2 regions of the Alteromonas sp. CyTr2 genome follow, and region 2 is predicted to be linked to the other one. Evidence: predicted binding sites of a transcription regulator. Region 2 holds the regulator's gene; the other holds the start of a gene.

Region 1 (10,625 bases), on a different contig from region 2:
GGGCTGTAAATTTCCTCAGCCATGGTACTAAATGCGAAAAACCAGTCGGGATCAAGATTATCGTTAGTTTGTTCGTTGATCGTCACATTTAATGCTATATTTAATACAGCTTGAAGATTGCTCGCTTTTTGGGTTTCTAATATTTGTTTTCTTCTTTCTAGTGCATGCTTTTGCTTTTTAGGATCAGGGGACATCATAGAGGGGCTTATACCCACTCTGGCAAACCAGGAAAGTATGCGTTGGCGACTAGCATCGGTTTTCACTGCGTTGCTGGCCGCTTTTTCAGCCGCAGGCGATTCGGCTGTCACCTTTACAGTCTTCTCTTCCGTTTCCTGTGGTTTTTTTACCTCAGGGGAAAAGTGCTGGGATGTAATCTTCATAAATGCTTAAATGATCGAATGTAAAATGGCATGTAACATGAGAGCACTATTGCATTGCGTAACCCATTTATCAATGTAATCGTTGCCTTAATACAATGAGTAGCGCATTCTTGTTTTGTTTGTATCGAGGAAATGAGCGGTAATGTCGGCAATGGATTATGATAACGACGAATTAATTTTTTTAGATGATGATGGTTCAGTTGAAGAGCAAACCTTATTGGGCAAAGACTGGAACATTCTTATTGTCGATGACGATGAAGAGATTCACACCGTAACGCGTCTCGCGCTATCTGATCTCATCGTAAACGATCGCAAATTAAACTTCATCCACGCTTATTCAGCAAAACAAGCCAAAGAAATGCTGCACGAATATGGCAACAGCATTGCCATAATTTTACTTGATGTCGTTATGGAGACTGATGACGCGGGTTTTGATGTTGTTAAATACATCCGCGAAGACATGAAGTTAGTTGAACCTCGAATTATCTTACGTACGGGACAGCCCGGCTACGCGCCTGAAGAGCAAGTCATTAAAGTTTACGATATCAATGACTACAAAACCAAAACAGAACTTACTCGCGCCAAATTACTAACTACTATCATTTCCTCACTACGCTCTTATCAGCAAATTGTAACGATTAGTCAAAGCCGTGCTGGTTTAGAGAAAATAATCACCTCTTCAGCGAACTTGTTTGAAGAACATTCGGTGAAAGAGTTTTGCGAAGGTGTAGTTACTCAGATTAGTTCGCTTATTGGTTTAGATTCCGAAGGTTTATTGTGCGCAAGAGCGGGTTCTTTGCTAGACCGAGAGGACGAAGAGGTTTACGTGCTTGGCGCTGCGGGTGAGTATGCGAAATTTATAAACCAGCCTGTGTTCACGCTTAAAAACCTTGAAATTGAAGAAAACATTAGTCGGTGCCTACGTCTTAAAAAGCACATTTTTGAGCCCAGTTGCTCTGTGCTGTATATCAGCCGCGCTGGTTTTGAAGCTGCCGTATTTGTTCGACAAACCCACGAGATTAGTGAGCTAGACAAGCACTTACTTGAGGTTTTTCTATCCAGTATTTCAGTGGGATACGAAAACGTTAATCTTTTCCATGAATTAAGAAATGCGGCGTTCAGAGACTGGTTAACCCGTCTGCCAAACCGCAATGAGTTTATCAATATGCTCGATAAACCTCATTTGTTTGCCGGAGAAAACTATAGCGTAGCTCTTATCGACGTAAATCACTTTTCCGATATAAATGATGGTTTAGGGCAAGAAGTCGGCAACGAATTGTTGCGAGCTATTAGCGATCGCTTTCAATCTTCTTTCGATAGCATAGTGAAAAAAGGCCGCATAGGTGCTGATGTATTTGGTCTTATTGGTCCTGACGATCTGGTATGCCCCAAGTCCATTAACAACATTTTCCAGTCTTCATTTCAGGTAGGTGATCACACCCTTCCGGTGAATATAACACTTGGATTGTGCAAGTTAGACAATAAACGCCACATCGGCATTGAGATTTTAAAGCGCACGAATATTGCGTTAAACCGTGCTAAGAAAAATCTAACAGATAACTTCGAATATTACGCCAAAGATATTGAAGATCAGACGACTTGGCGCCTAGATATGATTCGCCAACTCCGAAGTGACTTTGCAGCAAGAAAGCTGGAGCTGTGGTTTCAGCCGCAAGTGGGCTTACTGAATGAAAAAGTTGTTGGCATGGAAGGCTTACTACGCTGGCCCAATGGTGAAGGGGGATACATTTCTCCCGCCGTGTTTGTACCACTTGCTGAGTATTCAGGTCTTATCGTTGATATCGGTGAATGGGTGCTAGAAGAGTCATGCCGTCGTCTTCAGGAATTGAAAGAAAAAGGCTACGGCCATCTAAGAGTTGCCGTTAACATCTCTATTCCGCAGTTCCGCGACAGGTTATTTGTAGAAAAAGTTAAGCAGGCACTATCTAACGCCAACTGCGACCCAAGCCTGTTAGAGCTAGAAATAACAGAAAGCGTGGTGATGGATGAGCCGCAAATTGTAATAGATGCATTGCGTTCGTTAAAAGAATTTGGGGTGAAAATAGCCATTGATGACTTTGGAACAGGCTTTTCCTCCATGAGTTATCTACAGCAGCTTCCGTTAGATCGATTGAAGGTCGATCGTTCTTTTGTCAAAGACATTAAACCGGGTGCAAGCGCAGTGCTTGCTGAGACAATTGTGACTTTGGGGAACAAGCTAGGCTTATTGACTATTGCCGAAGGCGTAGAAAAAAGAGAGCAGGCGAGTTACATGATAAAGCTTGGATGTGACGAAGCACAGGGCTACTTGTACGCGAAGCCTATGCCGTTCGATGCGCTTTTAGCGTTTCTTGAAGAGCACGACTAAACTTTTAATACAGATTTGACAGTGTCTCGCAACTTGGGAAGGATATCTAATTCAAACCAAGGGTTTTTAGCGAGCCACCTGTTGTTTCTTCCTGACGGGTGGGGCAGTACGAAATGTGTTTCAGTCGGACTGCGTACAGCTTCAGTTAACGTTTTGTGTTGCGGTAAATAATACTGTTGCGAGTAACGTCCCACGTAAAGCGTTACTTCAGGTTTTAAATAAAGAAGAAAGTCATTATGCCAAGCGGGAGCACATTCTTTTCTTGGCGGGGCATCGGCTCCATTTTTATAACCTGGAAAGCAGAAGCCCATTGGTAGCACCGAAATTAAGCTAGGGTTATAAAAGGTCTCCCTCGAGACAGACAACCAATCGCGTAACCGATCTCCGCTGGGATCATCAAACGCAATGTTGCGTTCATGAGCTTTCAACCCCGGTGCTTGCCCAATAATAAGCACTTTAGTTGATGGTGCAGTGCTAAATATGGGGTTGGGTTGATGCGGTAGGTGAGGGGCACACAGTCTACAATTTCTCGCTTTAACCACCAGTGCATCGTGGCCTTTCACATTTTTCTCCAAATATTTCTCTTTGTCATACTTTTGTCACAAAACTATGATCTCAGTTTGACTATCTTATGTATATACAGTATGTTTAATAGTGACAGTAGTAGACTGTAACACAGGAGAAGAAACATGCGTAAAGTAGTACTAACCCTAGCTCTATCAGCGGCCTTTGGTATTGCGCATGCGGAATCTGGTGATAACCAGCTTTTCGATTGCATGGATGCGAAAACATTCGAAATGAATAACCAATGTATGTCTGACAAAATCGGCAATAACATTCGTTTCCGTGATGCACAAGCAAAGTTGATCGACATTGCAAGCGATAGTCAGGGTGACTACGCCATTGCAACAATGACGTTCGATCAAGAAAATATGCACATCGACATCGTAGCACATAAAGATTCGCTTAACGCGCTTGCTGCGAACCGTAACTAATTTCTTAGTTAACGCATATTAAGCCGGCGACAATCTCGCCGGCTTTTTTGTGTCCGTTAGAAAATTCTATTAAGTCCATTAATAGCAGCAACTCGATAAGCTTCTGCCATGGTTGGATAGTTAAACGTAGTGTTAACGAAGTAATCTATGGTATTGCCTTCGCCCTTTTGCTGCATGATCGCTTGGCCGATGTGAACAATCTCGGAGGCACGTTCACCGAAACAATGAATGCCCAAGATTTCTTTAGTTTCGCGATGAAACAAGATTTTCAGACTTCCTGTCTGCGTTGACGCGATTTGGGCTCTGGCCAAATGTTTGAACTGAGCTCTTCCCACTTCATAAGGCACTTTTGCTGCAGTAAGCTCTTGCTCTGTTTTACCAACAGAACTTATTTCCGGGATGGTGTATATGCCTGACGGAATATCTTCTACCAATGCCGAATGTGTTTTTATGCCAAGCATAGCTTCAGCGGCAAAGCGACCTTGGTTATAAGCCGCAGATGCTAAACTTGGATAGCCAATGACATCGCCGACTGCAAATACATTGTCTACGTCAGTTTGATAATTTTCATTAACCTTGAGTTGGCCTCTGCCATCGGCTTTTAAACCAATATTCTCGAGTTTAAGTGTATCTGTATTACCCGTTCTTCCGTTAGCAAACAAGAGACAATCTGCGCGCATACGCTTGCCCGACTCTAAGTTTAAAATAACCGAGTCATCGGTAGCTTCAACCGAAGAATAGGCCTCATTGTGCCGGATGAGTACGCCATTGTTCCACAGGTGATAACTGAGTGCGTCTGATATCTCGTCATCAAGAAATGACAGTAAGCGATCGCGCATGTTAACGAGGTCAACTTTTACGCCTAGTCCTCTGAAAATACTGGCATATTCAGAGCCAATGACCCCAGCGCCATAGATAATTATTGATTTGGGATCGTGATCTAAAGATAGGATAGTGTCTGAGTTATAAATACGCGGGTGATTAAAGTCGATGTCTTTAGGACAATAAGGACGCGACCCTGTGGCAATAGCAATTTGGCCTGCAGTGACAGTATCTTTAGAGCCATCTTTACGGGTTATCTCTAACGTATGCGCATCTACGAAACTGGCTTCGCCGTGAAATAGCGTCACACGATTTCTGTCGTAGAAAGAAGAGCGAAGTCGAGTTTGGCTTTTTACCACACCGCTAGCATGGCGCATGATGTCAGAAAACGTAAGACTCTTACTTAAGTGGTTGTCGGCAAACAAGGGAGAAGAGTTATATTCAATAAGACGACTTACTGAGTGACGAAGCGCTTTCGATGGAATGGTTCCCCAATGGGTACAACCCCCTCCCACTGCCTCGTAGCGCTCAACAACCGCCACTTTTTTTCCGGCTTTGGCAAGCTGCATTGCAACGCCTTCTCCACCAGGACCTGTGCCAATAACGATAGCGTCGTAATGATACGACGGGGCTTTGGTTTTTTGCTTCGTTGCCATCTTACTTTCCCATGTTGTTACTTTTGTAATGCGATGTCACCACTAGGTTAGCCGTAATACAAAATGAATGATTCTGGTTTTAGTATAACGACCTTATCCAACTATAGAATAAAAAAAAACCACATAAGCAGACACTTATGTGGTTTTTAGCGTTCAAACGTATAAAAGAGGGCGTTAATTTACGCCATTTGCAATGACAAACTATGTAACTGTGTCCATTTCTCTTTCTGTACAGCAAATGCGTGTTTCAGCTCTTTGTACTTGTATGCAAGCTCAAGCCCTTCGATACTGCGCTTTAGGGTGCGTTGTTTAACGCGCATAACACGTTTTTTCGTGGCGTAGTATTCACTCATGCGCTGCATTAACAAGTCGTATTCTTCTTGAATGGTATGCATCATTTCTTCAGCATTAGGCAGTAGCGATACTTTTTCACTTGCTCTTTGCAGCTGCATTGCTGCTAACGCTTTCTCGATGCGCTCTTCTGGCACTTTGCGAAGGTTGGATGTCAGTCCTACCAGTGATAATCCCTTAATAAGCCATTTTGTAGGATCAAACTGATACCAGCGAATGCCATTACGATAGTCGTACTCAAAGATGTGATGGTAATTGTGATAACCTTCACCAAAGGTAAAAAACGCAAGAATACCGTTATCTCGTGCTGTGTTCTTATCGGTGTAAGGCTGGCTACCCCAAAAATGAGCAAGAGAATTGATAAAGAAGGTTACGTGATGCACTAGCACCAGGCGAAGTACACCGGCTACCAAGATCATGCCTAATACGTCACCATTTAAATAGCCCAGAAGACCTGTGATACCAAAGTTGGCCGCCAGCACGATGGGCAAATAGTAGTTATGCTGCCACATCACCACTTTATCTTTTTGAAGATCTTTACAGTTACTGTAGTCATCGTAACGTTTGGCCTGATACTCACGCAACATCCAGCCGATATGCGCAAACCAAAGCCCTTTCTTGGCAGAGTAGGGGTCTTTGTCGTTATCATCAACATGACGATGATGAACGCGATGATCTGACGACCAGTGCAAAATACTATTTTGCAGCGCCATAGCGCCACCAATCGCAAGGATCACACGAACAACCACATTGGCGTCGTAAGTTTTATGCGACCATAAGCGGTGGTAGCCGGCAGTTATAGACATACCGGTAAAGTAAAATAGGAATATAGCCGCACCGATTTCTGCCCAATCGATGCCTTGATACGCCACCCATAGCGGCACACCAATAAACGCAATTGCGCCAGATATAATAAATACCAGCACATTAGTAAGGATAAGAGGAGGTTTTTTCATTTTATACAACTTGGCTTACAACTGTTCGCTAATTTATCGTTTTACGAGGCTTCAGGCAAGCAAAACCCAGATTAGTTCTGCTTACATGTGTAAAGTTTAATTATAGTAAAGCTACGCTGAAGCGCTCGTTAATTGTGGCTTTTTCCGCTTAATGCTTGTTTATAAAAGAGATGATTCTGTTTCTCTTTCCCCACTGGTGTGTGTTGCGATAAACTACACATGCTAGTCTTTGATGTACGAAGTTTGATTGCGTTAATGGCTATACAGATGACGTAAGGGCTTCAACCCTAAGCGCTAAAAATCATCAAGCCGTTTAGAGCTAATCAACCTATGGTGCGAATGTGAGTCGACAAGAACAGAAATTAAAAACCCGCCAAAATATCATTCATGCTGCGTTTTCTTTGCTCGATGAAAACCGCAGCTTATCTGCAATCAGCTTGCGTGAAGTTGCCCGAGAGGCAGGTATAGCACCTACGTCTTTTTATCGACACTTCAAAGATATGGACGAATTAGGTTTAACGCTGGTGGATGAAGCCGGTTTAGCATTGCGGCAGCTTATGCGTCAGGCAAGGCGGCGTATAGCCTCTGGAGGTGGCGTAATACATACTTCTGTTGAAACCTTCATGGAATTTATTGCGGCAAATACAAACGTATTTCGTTTATTATTACGCGAGCATACTGGTACGTCGTCGGCTTATCGGTTGGCAGTATTTAGAGAGATTCAACACTTCATCGACGAGTTGACCGACTACATTATTGAACAGCAGGGCGTAGAATACTCATGCGCGCAGCTTCAAGCTGATGCTATGGTTAGGCTCGTATTCAGTGCAGGTGCTGAAGCACTAGAAGCTGATGATAAGCTTCGCCGCGAAATTGGTGAGAGAGTGAAAGCACAGCTTCGCTTCGTTCAAGTAGGTGCAACGCAAAAAAGCGTATAATTGAATTAGTGGCGATTGGCCTTTTAAGTCCACATCGTTTGCTCTAATCAAAGCCACCTTATTCTAATATGTCTTCATAGGCCTTTGTGACTCCAAAGGCCTTGTCAATTTTTACCAAAACTAGCTTTTGCGTGTAAGTAAAACGCCAGCCTCAATGTGATGAGTAAACGGGAATTGATCGAATAATGCCGATTGAGCAACGTCGTGAGTTTCACTTAAAAGCTCAAGATTTTGCGCCAACGTTTCAGGGTTACACGAGATATACACGATATTATCGTAATCCTGAATCATTCTAAGCGAGTCTTCATCCAACCCAGCTCTTGGTGGATCGACCAATACAGTTGTGAAATTATATGTACTTAGATCAATGCCTTCTAAGCGACTAAACGTACGTTCACCTTTCATAGCCTGAGTGAATTCTTCAGCGGCGAGTCTTACGATCTTCACATTATTAAGCTGATTTTGTTCAATATTAAACTGCGCAGCTTGTACAGAGGGCTTGGCTATTTCGGTCCCCACAACATTATCGAAGTGAAGCGCTAGCGGCAGTGAGAAGTTACCTGCACCGCAATACATCTCCAGTAAATCGCCAGAGAGCGGCTTTACGCAATCTAGTGCCCATTCAATCATGCTACAGTTCACTTCGGCATTGGGCTGAGTGAAGCTATTTTCGATATGCTTAAATATGAATTCTTTGCCATTAACGGGTAAGCGCTCAATAACAAAATCGTTGTCGATAATAAGCTTTTGTTTTCTCGCACGGCCGATGATGTTTACTTTCGGAAAGTGAGCCTCGAGTTTCGCCTTTAATTCTTTTGCAGCCTCTTGCCACTTCTCATCTAGTTGACGATGGTATAAAAGGCTGATGACAAGCTCGCCAGATAGTGCAGAAAGATAATCGATTTGAAAAAGCTTCTTTCTTAGCACTTCATTTGGTCTTACTTCTTCAAGCAACAGCGCCATAGCATCGTTTATTGCTTTACAAGCAGGAGGAAAGCTATCTACGCGGTACTTTTCTTTTGTTTCCTGGTTGAACATGATGTGAAACAAATCATCGCCTTCATGCCATACTCTAAATTCGGCGCGCATACGGTAGTGCGTTGGTTGCGATGGAAATACGGTTAAGTCAGGCGCATTGAACGGAGAAAGTAACGCAGTAAGACGTTCTACTTTTTCGTCCAACTGAGCTTGATAGCGTTGTTGTTCGGTCGCGGTCATAAAATTCTCCATTCAATATTGAGGTCGCGAATTGTAGTCCCTTATAAAATAACTGCAACAAGCTCTATCTACTTCTGCATTATTATTAGGAACGAACTAGTAAAAAAGCTGTATTAAAATTAAACAATACTGATTCTTTGCCGATAATAAGATTGAGGATAGTGAGGATCAAATTATGAACGTGGGTCAAATTAAGGCTTTTATGGGCGACCAGAAGGTCGATCAAAAAGCAGATCAAAAGGCATCAGTTCACCCGAACGAAATGTTGAAAAAGCAGTTACAGCAAGACGGATTGCAGCAAGCGGCTGAGTTTTCTAAACAACAAGCGGCATCAGTATCTGTTTCCAGTAGCCAAACTAGCATCGGCTTACGTGTGGTGAGTAGCAGCCTTAACCAAGCGTTGGTCATAGATGGCCAAAAGCCACAAGAAGCCAAAGAGAAAACCATTGAAGATAAGTCGAACAGTTTGTTCGACTTTGAAAAAGTTGCCAGAAACGTACTTAAGTTCGTAGGTGGCGTCATTAGAGGTGCGGCAAACGGTGGTGCCAGCGAAGAAAAGCTTAATGGCTTATTTAGCCAAGCGAGAGAAGGCGTAAGCCGTGGATTCGCTATGGCTGAAAAAGACCTCGCTGGTTTTATGAATGAAGAGATTGAGCAAGGGATGACAAAAAGCCGCGATCTCATCGATACAGGAATAAACGATCTGGAAACTGACATATTTGGTCGACAGCAGCCGAACGCTGTAACGCTTTCGTCCTTAAACGCGGTAGCTGCATCGGATGAGAAAAGCGGAAGCTTGCTGATTCGAACTAAAGATGGCGACGAAGTGAGTTTTAGTTTTGAGAGTCTTCGCTCGTTCCAAGCGTCTCAACAACTTAATTTCCAAGCACAGGCATCTCAGGAGCAATCAGGCGGTAGTGACGAGCAAGGCGATAACAATTTTTCAACGTCATACCAACAACAAACTTCGTACCAATACTATGAGCGAAGCGGTATTAGCTTTTCATTGAAAGGCGAGCTTGATGAAGATGAGTTAGAGTCGATAGCTGATTTGGTTGGTCAAGTTCAGGATCTCGCCGACACCTTTTACAGTGGTGACATCGACAAAGCATTTGAAGAAGCGTTAAGTTTAGGCTTTGACGATAAAGAGTTAGTTGGCTACGCGTTACAGTTAAATAGAACAACACAGACCGAAGTGCTAAAGACGTATGAGAACATCCAACATTACAATGAAGACAAAAGCGATAATTCGAAGTTTGGGAATGTGGTTAGCCCTATAGCGCAATATCTAGAAAAGATGATGGATACTTTTGCTAATGCCGAAAGTACGTTAGGAAGTAACGAAGACTATAATACCTTAATAGGTGGGTTGATTAATGAGATGAAAGACGTGCAAGTGCCAGATCTTGTATCTGCTATAAATAGGTTTCATGCTTTCAATCAAACGTTACTTAATGGACTTCCTCAATCTGCTGAGACAAGTGAATAACTATTTATTTACTAATATAAAAGCCCGGTAGCGAAAGCTAGCCGGGCTTTTTTTATAGCCTTTAAACCGTACGTAGAATTACGCGTGTTCGACTTTGTCCTTTGCAGGGCGAACTTTTAGCGTTCGTTCCTGGAAGATTGAGTCGTTGGTTTTATCGATAACACTGTTTAGGTCGTCTGTTACAACCTCGATAAAACCGTATCCTTTTCTTTTTCCAGTTTTACGATCCTTCATTAAGCGAACCGACTGTACTTCAATAAAGCTACTGAAGTATTCCTTTACAGCGTTCTCGTTTGCTCTATAAGGCAAATTACCCACATATAAAGTTTCTACTGATCCGTCATTAGAATGTGCTCTGGCATCTGAGGAAGATGGACTTTGAATAAGAGACGCTAGCCAAGGAGTAACGATACCGCTGATCAGCAGAGCTGCTGAGACGGTCAGTGGAACAT
Region 2 (10,625 bases):
TCTTACAGACGAAACGGTTGGTTGTTTGGCTGCGTCTTTATGCCCTGATAGCAACCCTGATGTTTTAAAAAACGCCTGCTTTGGCGCATTATCAGGAAGCTTTCTTGCCTCTGTAGAGCGAAACGACGGACGCTTAAGACCAATACCACGACGCGCTATTAAGCGTACTTTTGTACACAACAAGCGCGATGCGTCTTTTCTGTCCTGCGCGATATCTTCAAATTTCTTCGGTAAGAAATCGAGCGCGCCCGCTTCTAACGCATCTAATGTCGCTTGCGCACCATGATGCGTAAGCGAAGAAAACATAAGAATAGGTGTAGGCCGTTTGTCCATTATGGCCTTTACAGCTGAAATGCCGTCCATGACAGGCATTTCAACATCCATCGTTATCACATCCGGCTTAAGCGCTTCTGCTTTTTCAAGTGCATCGCGCCCATTTCTCGCTTCCCCAACAACTTCAAGTTCCCTATCGCCATCGAGTATTTCTTTTACTCGACGACGATAAAAAGTCGAGTCGTCCACGACAAGGACTTTAAAGACCATGGATTATTATTCCTGTTAATTCATCGCCTTACTTGATGGGTTTACGCGCATACCGTTTAAGCAGGCTCGGAATATCTAAAATTAGTGCAATTCCACCGTCTGACGTAATCGTGGCTCCCGCCATACCAGGCGTGCCTTGCAATAATGCATCAAGAGGTTTAATAACCACTTCTTCTTGGCCTATTAGCGCGTCTACTACGAATCCTACTTGTTGTGTACCAATTTGCACTACAACAACGTGTCCCTTTTCTCTATCGATGTTTTTGGGACCTCGAATCAACCATTCACCAAGGAAGAACAACGGAATTGCTTTTGAACGAACTATCATTGTTAGCTGGCCATCGACCGTGTTGGTCTTTTTGATGTCCATATTTATTATTTCGTTCACCGCACCTAATGGTAACGCAAAGGTTTGTTTTCCTACAACAATCATTAGCGTCGGAAGAATGGCTAGCGTTAGCGGAACTTTGATATCCAGTCGCGTGCCTTTTCCTAGCTGTGAATCTATGTTCACGGTGCCGTTAAGTTGGTTAATTTTAGTCTTAACCACGTCCATGCCCACACCGCGGCCAGAAATATCACTAATTTCTGTTTTGGTTGAGAACCCTGGCGCGAATATCAAGTTAAACGCTTCAACATCCGACATCCGTGCAGCTGCATCTGCGTCTAGTACACCGCGACTAATAGCAATTTCTTTAAGCTTTTCAGGATCCATTCCTTTACCATCATCTTCGATGGTTAGAAGAATATGATCGCCTTCTTGAGATGCCGATAGCTGAACCGTACCCATGCGCGGTTTACCCGCTGCAGCACGATCATCAGGCATTTCAATACCATGGTCGACGGAGTTTCTCACCAAATGCACAAGTGGATCGGCCAGTGCTTCAACCAGGTTTTTATCTAAATCAGTTTCCTCACCCACAAGCTCAAGGGTTATTTCTTTCTTCAAGCTTCTAGCGAGGTCTCGAACAACGCGAGGGAAACGACCAAACACCTTCTTGATAGGTTGCATGCGGGTTTTCATTACCGCACCTTGCAAGTCGCCCGTTACCACATCTAAGTTGGCAATGGCTTTGGACATGCTTTCGTCGTTACTGTTGATACCCAAGCTTATTAGCCTGTTTCTCACTAGTACGAGTTCACCCACCATGTTCATAATTTGGTCAAGGCGCTTGGTATCTACACGTACTGTAGTCTCAGCAGGAGGCGCAGCTGGTGCCGCCTTCTTCTCATCTTTTTTAGGCGCTGCTTTTGGTGCAGCAGGTGTGCTTGCTTTAGCTGGCGCTGCGGCGCTAGGAGCAGGCGTCGCTTTTGGCGCAGCTGGCGCTGCTTGTTTCGCTTTTTGAACCGCTTCTGTTGCTGCCTTATCTACAGGAGGCTCTGGCGCCTTTGAAACGGCTCCCTGCTTGGTAGGCCCTTGCCCTGAGCCATGCAGTTGGTCAAGCAGTGCTTCAAATTCGTCATCGGTGATTTCTTCATCACCAGCTTCACTCGGCGTAACTGGTGCTGGAGCTGGAGCTGGTGCATTTGCCTTTGGCGCAGCTTCTTCACCACCAAACTTGCCTTTGCCATGTAAATCATCGAGCAGCGCTTCAAATTCTTCGTCGGTGATATCGTCGTTATCACTAGCGGCAGCAGGTGCAGCAGCCTTTGCAGGTTCGCTTTTAGCCGCTGAGGACTGTCCTGGTGCCCCAGAGCCATGAAGCTCATCAAGCAGCGCTTCAAACTCATCTTCAGTGATTTCGTCAATACCGCCGCTATCACCAGAACTTGGTGCCTGTGCAGTAGGCTCTTCAACAACTAATTCTGGCTCTTCAATCGCGGGCTCAGGTTCTGACACCGGCGCGCTTTGTTCACCAAAAATATTCTCATCTGGAGATTCCGGGCGACTTAGTTTGTGTAACAAGTCTACTAGGTGTGCATCTGCTGGCTCTAATGGATCCCGAGCTTTCACTCGTTCAAACATTTCAACCACCACATCTGTGGCTTGCAGAATAATATCCATCAGTTCAGGGGTTAGTGTTCGTTGACCGTTACGCATTACGTCAAAGACGTTTTCCGCACCGTGACAAATTTCTACTAACTCGGTAAGAGACAGGAACCCTGCTCCCCCTTTAACTGTGTGATAACCACGGAAAATTGCATTCAGCAAATCCGCATCTTCAGGATTGTTCTCAAGATCAACGAGCTGTTCTTGTAATTGTTCAAGTATCTCTCCAGCCTCAACTAGAAAGTCCTGTAATATATCCTCGTCAACATCAAACGACATGCGCCCGCTCCCCTAAAAACCTAAGCTAGACAGAAGATCATCTACATCATCTTGGCCTGACACGACGTCGTCGCGCTTATCGGCATCAATGATAGGGCCTTCTGCCTCTACACCATCAACCTTATCGGCCTTAACGCTAGATGGTTTAGTTTGTTCTGCACCGTCGCGTTCACCAAACATGGTAAGCATGTTAACTAAGCTGTCTTCCACTTCTTTAACCAAGTCGATAACGCGGCGAATAACCTGACCAGTTAAGTCTTGATAACCTTGAGCCATCAATACTTCTGTAAGTAACTGTGTAAGTTTAGCTGACTGTGCCGAACCTTCTTCCAACAATTCGTCTAAGTCTGCGCATAAAGCCTTGAATTCACCCAACTCTATTTGGCGATTCATCAGCTTCTTCCACTCAGGCATAACCTTTTCGATGCGCGCCGACAGCATTTCAGCTATAGGCATGCTCGCTTCAACGGCATCCATAGTAGTATTAGCAGCTTTTTCAGTTTCTTCAATTACGTAGGTTAGGCGGGATTGTGCATCGGGAATATCATCGGTCGCGAGATTTTTAATGCGGTCGTCTATTTGGAAATTATTCAGCGCGTCATGGAGCTGACGCGTCAGTTTCCCTACTTCGGCAAATAACTCAACGTTTTCTTTCATTGAGGCCGCTTCTAATAGGGCATTGGCTGAAGCGTTGTCACCCTCTTCAAGGTAGGTGACAAGCTGTTTTGCTTCTTCCAACGAAATTGGAACGTTTACATTCGTTGACATCCAGTAAACCTCATTTCTCTGGTGAGCGTCTGGATCAACCTAAACGTTCGAATATTTTATCTAATTTTTCTTTAAGTGTTGCTGCAGTGAACGGCTTAACAACGTAGCCATTAACACCTGCTTGCGCGGCGGCAACAATTTGCTCTTTCTTCGCTTCAGCAGTAACCATAAGCACTGGTAGGTGCTTGAGCTTGTCATCGGCTCTAATCGCGCGAAGCAAGTCAATACCCTGCATACCAGGCATGTTCCAATCGGTAACTACGAAATCGAAATCACCTTGCTGCAACATAGGCAATGCAGTACTTCCGTCATCCGCTTCCTGGATGTTGGAAAAACCCAAATCTTTAAGTAGGTTTTTGATGATACGTCTCATGGTAGAAAAATCATCGACCACGAGAATTTTCATGCTTTTGTCCAAAATAGCCTCCAGTGAGGGGTTAATTGTTATTAATTTCTATTCTTCGTCAGCTTGCCACGACTTCATTCGTGATTTGAGTTTTAACATGGCCTGACTGTGAATTTGACTGACTCTCGATTCACTTACATCAAGAACCTCACCAATTTCTCTTAGGTTCAGCTCTTCATCATAATACAGCGAAAGAACAATCGCTTCTCTTTCAGGTAATGTCGTAATTGCATGGGCAAGCGCTTTTTGGAAAGCGCCTTGCATTAAATCTTCCAGTGGTGCGTCGCTACCTCGATTTTGCTCTGTCGAAATAACATCTTCTGACACACCTAAATCTTCAATACCTACCAGCTTTCCGGCATTTACTTCATTAAGCATTTGGTGATAGTCCTGCAAGCTTACATTAAGCTTATCAGCAATATCAGAATCTCTAGCATCGCGGCCTGTTTCGCTTTCTACTTGCGAAATTGCTTCAGTGATCGCTCGGCCATTTCGATGAACTGAACGCGGTGTCCAATCCCCTTTGCGAATTTCGTCTAGCATAGCACCGCGAATGCGAATGCCGGCAAACGTTTCAAAGCTGGCTCCTTTTGAACCATCAAAGTTTCGCGCGGCTTCTAATAATCCAATCATGCCTGATTGAATTAAATCGTCTACAAGAACACTAGCCGGCAATCGCGCTATCAAGTGATGCGCTATACGCTTAACCAATGGCGCATGTCTTTCGACTAACTGCGCTTTATCGGTTTGTTGTTGATAAGCGGCTGCCTTGCTGTTCAACGCTGACTTCCTACGGCTTTTTCTGCAACTAATTGTTCAATGAAAAACTCTAAATGGCCACCTGGCTGCGCTGGAATAGGCCATGTTAAGGCTTTACTCGCCAACTGTGTTATTGCAACGGCTGCCGGTGAACCTGGGTAAGCATCGACAATGGCTGTTTGTTTACGCACTGCTTTACGAATGTTCTCGTCAAACGGTACTGTCGCCACTAATTCTAGTGCAACATCTAAAAAACGCCCTGTCACTTTGCTTAATTTACTAAATAGCTCTTGGCCTTCTCGCACGTCGCGCACCATATTAGCCACAACTTTGAAGCGGAAAACACCGTGCTCTCTATTCAGAATTTTTATCAATGCATACGCATCTGTCAATGAAGTAGGCTCGTCACACACAACGACCATGATGTCTTGTGAGGCTTTTGAAAAGCTCAACACCATGTCTGAAATACCTGCCGCTGTATCAACGATTAGCACGTCAATTTGCGAGCGCAGCTCACTAAAGGCACGAATTAGGCCAGCGTGTTGCGTTGGCGACAATTCTGCCATCGACTGCGTGCCTGATGTGGCAGGGGCGATCTTTATTCCGTGCGGACCGGTCACTAATACTTCATCAAGTGTACATTCGCCGGAAAGCACGTGGGATAAGTTTTTCTCAACACGCAAACCTAACATAACGTCTACGTTAGCAAGACCGAGGTCCGCATCGAGAACCATTACACGTTTACCTTGCTTCGCCATGGCGATAGCGGTGTTCAATGTAATGTTTGTTTTACCTACGCCACCTTTGCCACCGGTGACGGCGATTACTTTGATTAACCGTGATTGCTTCATTTTTCTTAAGCTACTCGCTTGGTCGTCAATCATACTGCTTATGCTGTTTTAATTGCGTTGTTACCACTAGTATGATTCAAACCGTACTTTTTATAAAGCTTTGCAGCAGCGGAAACCAAAGATTTCGCTTCTGCAATCTTAATGTCTTCAGGTACTTTTTGACCATCGGTGACATAACTAACCGGTAATTGGTATTCAACCGCTGCACTAAGCACCTCTCCTAAAGAGTAGCACTCATCTAACTTTGTGAAAATACAGCCACTTAGTTCAATATCATCATACGCTTGAATGATTCTCTGCAAAGCAGGATATTGCGTATTTGCTTGCGCTACCAAATATTTTTTAACATTTGGCATTTGTCCGTTATCAAACTGCTTAATTTGTTTAATTAATCGACTGTCTCTTTGACTAAATCCAGCCGTATCAATCAATACTAGTCGCTTATGACGAAGTTGGAATAATAAATCCGCAAGTTCTTCACTAGTCTGCGCTTTTCTCACCGTGCAGCCAATAATCTTTCCGTATGTCGCTAGCTGCTCATAGGCGGCAATTCTATACGTATCGATGGTAATCATCGCAACCGACTCTGCACCGTATTTTTGCGCATAGCGGGCAGCAAGTTTCGCAACGGTAGTTGTTTTACCGGTACCTGTTGGTCCTACTAATGCAACAGCACCTTGTGCGCTAAGTATATCGTTTCCTGTCACATTTATGCGATTAGCCAATAGGTTAAGAAGATATACCCATGCATCTCGTTCGTTGTAATGTGACGGCGTATAGCTAATAAGCTGTTTCGCTAACGCGTTGCTTAACCCCATATCGGTTAAACGGGTGATTAGATATTGATGAACAGGTTTTTGACGTTTGTTCTTAGCTTCCATCAAGTCGGCCACTTGATATTGCAATACATCGCGAAGAGACGCTAGCTCTTCCTTGATTTGCGCAAGCTCCGCTGACTGCGTCACAGAGGTATCATCCATACTTGACGCTTGATGCTCTGGGAAAGCGTTCTGACGAACTGGTTCATGAGAAGACTGCTGTGCTTCTACGTCGTCAATAAAGGCTTCTGAGAAGTCTAAGTGCGAAGCAATTTCATTGGCGTGCTTAGCATTCGCTGTCATTGGTTGGTTGGGTTGCGCGGGACTCGCTACGCCATTATTTCCACCGTGCTGCTTTTCTAGCAGTGCTTTAAGGCTATCAGGACCGTCGTCACCAATGATTTCGCTCAAGCTAGGCACTGCCTTTTGACCAGGTGTTTTTGCAGCGGCTTGTGGAGACGCTTTCGGCGTAAACAACTTCGCTTCAGGTTCTTTGTCGTAGGCTGCGACAAGCTCAATACCGTCAGCGACTTTGCGATTTGACATGATCACAGCGTCACTGCCCAATTCAGCTTTAACTTGGCTTAACGCCTCACGCATATCTTTGCCGAAGAAACGTCTAATTTTCATTGCAACCTCTCCAATCACCCAGTGTCAGATTATTGACCGACCGAACTGACTATTTTTATTTGTTTGTCGTCAGGCACTTCTTGGTAAGACAGAACATGAAGCCCAACAACCGAATATTTTAAGAAGCGAGACAGAACGGGTCGTAGCATGCCTGAGGTAAGGAGTACTGCAGGCTCTCCTTCTAACTCTTGCTGCTGACTGGCTTGCTGCAATGATTTTTGCAGCTTGTCTGCCAGGCCTGGTTCTATGCCAGCGCCATCTTCGCCACCTGCTTGAAGTGACTGGTGCAACATCTGTTCCAACTCTGGCGCCAAGGTTATGACAGGTATCTCTTTTGCACCTTGAGTAATTTCTTGGACAATTAAACGTTTAAGGGCAATACGCACTGCGGACACTAAAACATCGGGGTCTTGGCTGCGCGTGCCGTACTCACTGAGTGTTTGCACGATTGTACGCATATCGCGAATAGGCACGCCTTCAAACAATAAGGTTTGCAGTACTTTCACGACGGTGCTTAGCGGAAGGATGTCTGGTACTAACCCTTCAACCAGTTTCGGATGCTGTTTGGCAAGCATATCAAGAAGTTGTTGCGCTTCCTCGTGCCCTAATAATTGATATGCATTGTTAGAAAGTAATTGGCTTAAATGGGTCGCTACAACGGTCGCAGCGTCTACAACTGTGTACCCAAGGGTTTGTGCATGCTCCCGTTTGTTGGGCTTAATCCATACTGCGTCTAAGCCAAACGCGGGGTCTTTAGTGGCACGCCCTTCTAATTTACCGAACACTTGCCCTGGATTAATAGCAAGTTCTTCATCGTGACTGATGATGGAATCCCCAATCGTTACGCCTAGCATAGCGATGGTGTAAGTGTTGGGCTCTAAATCCAAGTTATCGCGAATGTGGACAGGCGGAATAAGGAAACCCAGCTCTTGCGATAGTTTCTTACGTACGCCTTTAATGCGCGTCAACAACTCGCCACCTTGGGATTTATCGACAAGAGGAATTAAACGATAGCCCACTTCCAATCCGATGGTATCTACCTGCTGAACATCATCCCAGCCAAGCTCTTTCACTTCAGGCGCAACCGATTCATCTTTTACCACATTGTCTGGCACTTTGGGCTCTGCGGCCTTTCTCTTTTCTTGGACCGACTGCCAGTAAGCAAAGCCTGCAATCAAGAATGAGAAGCCTAAGAATGCGATATGAGGCATCCCAGGAATGATACCCATCACAAATAGAACGCCCGAGGCTATATAAAGAGCTTGATTATTACCAAGCTGACCGCGGATTTCTTTGCCCATTTCCTGGGTCTCGTTTTCACGAGTAACGATAATGGCTGTAGCGACCGAAAGTAATAATGAAGGAATTTGCGCCACCAAACCATCACCGATGGTCAATATGGTGTAGATTTCTATAGCGTTACCGAATGAAAGCCCGTGCTGAATCATGCCAATAAAAAGACCACCGACAATATTAATCAGCATGATGAAAAGGCCTGCGACCGCATCACCCTTTACAAATTTTGACGCACCGTCCATCGACCCGTAAAAATCCGCTTCTGCGGTAATCTCTTCACGGCGTTTACGTGCTTGGTCTTGATCTATATACCCTGCATTTAAATCAGCATCTATGGCCATTTGCTTACCGGGCATAGCATCTAACGTAAAGCGAGCGCTTACTTCTGAAATACGTCCTGCGCCTGCGGTTACAACTTTGAAGTTGATAATAAGAAGAATGGCGAAAACAACAATACCTACGGCGTAGTTACCACCAATCACGACCTCACCGAAGGCTTCGATAACTTTACCTGCTGCATCGCCGCCTTCATGCCCGTAAAGTAAAACAACGCGAGTAGAAGCCACGTTAAGCGCTAATCTCAAAACGGTAGCGATAAGTAACACCAAGGGAAAAATGCCGAAATCTACTGGACGCTGGGTAAGTACAGCCACCAAGATAATGACTAGCGACAACGCAATATTAAAGCTAAACAGCACGTCCAGTAAGAATGGCGGCATAGGCAATATAACCATGCCCATAATTGCCAAAAGGACGATGGGTGCGCCTAAACCACTGGTAAAATTTTGCAGCTGATTTTTATCGAATCGCTGAAGATAACCGGATAACTGCATAGCTTGGTGTCTCTCTATCAGAAAATTGACGCTTTATGTGAATCTTCTAGTGAGTTTTCAACTAACGTGCCAGCTTTGTGTTTTACGCAAAAGTTATCCAAATCTGAGCTGTAATCATGCGTGATTACTGTCTACAGTGACTTGTATAGAGCGATTAAGATTTTGTATCTGAGGAACATACGAACAGTTTTTAATTACGTCACTATTCCTAGGGCCTACTCTTCATTTTAAAAGGATTATTCATGGTAGTACTACAAAACCGTGTTGCAACGTTTTGTTGGGTCAGCCTTGTCATCATGCTGACTTTTAGTCATGTAGCTCATGCATCTAAACAACCTAACTTACGGACAGCGTGTGGAGAATTTGCTAGCTGGTTCGGGGCACATACCTATGTCCCACCTTCAAAGTCAATTTTAACCCATTTAGCGGTTAGGTTAGTGTCGGTACTCTGGTGGGATAGGCAAATCCCGTTTAAGTGGCTTAGGACGTTTGCCCTTACCTGCTCTATGCGCTTTTAACTGATAAACATGTGCGAGCACCTGCGCTACCGCCATAAATAAGGCGTTAGGAATTTCATCGTCCACTTCAGTGGAGTAGAAAATGGCGCGTGCAAGCATGGGAGAAGGGATCAACGGCACATCGTTGGCGGTAGCAATTTTTCTGATGTGCATCGCTAGCTCATCAGCACCTTTAGCGACCACAACCGGCGCCCTCACTCCCTTCTCATCATACTTGATAGCAACCGAGAAATGGGTCGGGTTAGTCACCACTACGTCTGCTTGTGGTACTTCTTGCATCATGCGCTTGGTTGCAGCCTGATATTGTAGACGGCGAATTCGGCCTTTAACCATAGGGTCGCCTTCCGCATTTTTCCGTTCGTCTTTAACCTCTTGCTTGGTCATCTTCATTTCTTTGTTGTGCTTATACATTTGATAAGGCACATCAATGAGCGCGATAGGGATCATGCCGCACACCAGAATAAGAAACGCCCACTTAAGCATGTCGAGTGCGTGAAAAATGTTTCCCGGATAAAGCTCCATATCAAGGTGGAGCGCTTCATCTTCAAAGAACAGTAACGCTCCGATGGCCATGCCAATTATGATCACCACTTTCGCTATAGACTTGAGTAACTCAACCAAGCCGTTCATGCCGAACATGCGTTTGAAGCCTTGAATAGGGCTCATTTTGGAACCCTTAGGTTTTGCCCCTTCCCAGGTAAAGTTAAAACCACCAAGCGCAATAGAGCCATAAATGCCCGCTATCATTGCCACAACCATGTATAGCAGCACGGCAGGACCTACCGCCGAAAAAGCTTCACCCCATGCGCCAAACATGTGGGTTATGTCATAGGTTTCGTCACGAGAGAGAATGAACATTCTCTGAGTAAGTTTAAAAACAGATTCAGCAATCCACCCGCCCACAAACAAAAACATAAAAGCACTTATGATAAGT

Evidence for each region. Region 2 encodes FliA, which starts transcription of late flagellar genes. Its sites were predicted from a motif close to CTAAAGNTNNNNNNNNNNNNGCCGATA; they were not measured.
Region 1: QME20_RS15115 (DUF5610 domain-containing protein) is a predicted target of FliA. The motif match lies at 8,804-8,830, and genes of this name have one in related genera.

Annotation. Positions count from the first base shown of each region.
Region 1 covers NZ_CAMZMZ010000032.1:555-11,179, reverse strand. Annotated here, with positions in the region: gene QME20_RS15155 (TIGR03899 family protein) at 1-308, opposite strand, end outside; gene QME20_RS15150 (EAL domain-containing protein) at 523-2,748, shown strand; gene QME20_RS15145 (uracil-DNA glycosylase family protein) at 2,745-3,323, opposite strand; gene QME20_RS15140 (hypothetical protein) at 3,438-3,743, shown strand; gene sthA (Si-specific NAD(P)(+) transhydrogenase) at 3,800-5,221, opposite strand; gene QME20_RS15130 (fatty acid desaturase) at 5,401-6,528, opposite strand; gene fabR (HTH-type transcriptional repressor FabR) at 6,870-7,466, shown strand; gene trmA (tRNA (uridine(54)-C5)-methyltransferase TrmA) at 7,587-8,684, opposite strand; gene QME20_RS15115 (DUF5610 domain-containing protein) at 8,860-10,173, shown strand; gene QME20_RS15110 (RNA-binding protein) at 10,252-10,625, opposite strand, start outside.
Region 2 covers NZ_CAMZMZ010000005.1:102,550-113,174, reverse strand. Annotated here, with positions in the region: gene QME20_RS05035 (chemotaxis response regulator protein-glutamate methylesterase) at 1-543, opposite strand, end outside; gene QME20_RS05030 (chemotaxis protein CheA) at 572-2,812, opposite strand; gene QME20_RS05025 (protein phosphatase CheZ) at 2,825-3,580, opposite strand; gene cheY (chemotaxis response regulator CheY) at 3,615-3,998, opposite strand; gene QME20_RS05015 (RNA polymerase sigma factor FliA) at 4,035-4,766, opposite strand; gene QME20_RS05010 (MinD/ParA family protein) at 4,763-5,629, opposite strand; gene flhF (flagellar biosynthesis protein FlhF) at 5,635-7,044, opposite strand; gene flhA (flagellar biosynthesis protein FlhA) at 7,074-9,173, opposite strand; gene flhB (flagellar biosynthesis protein FlhB) at 9,608-10,625, opposite strand, start outside.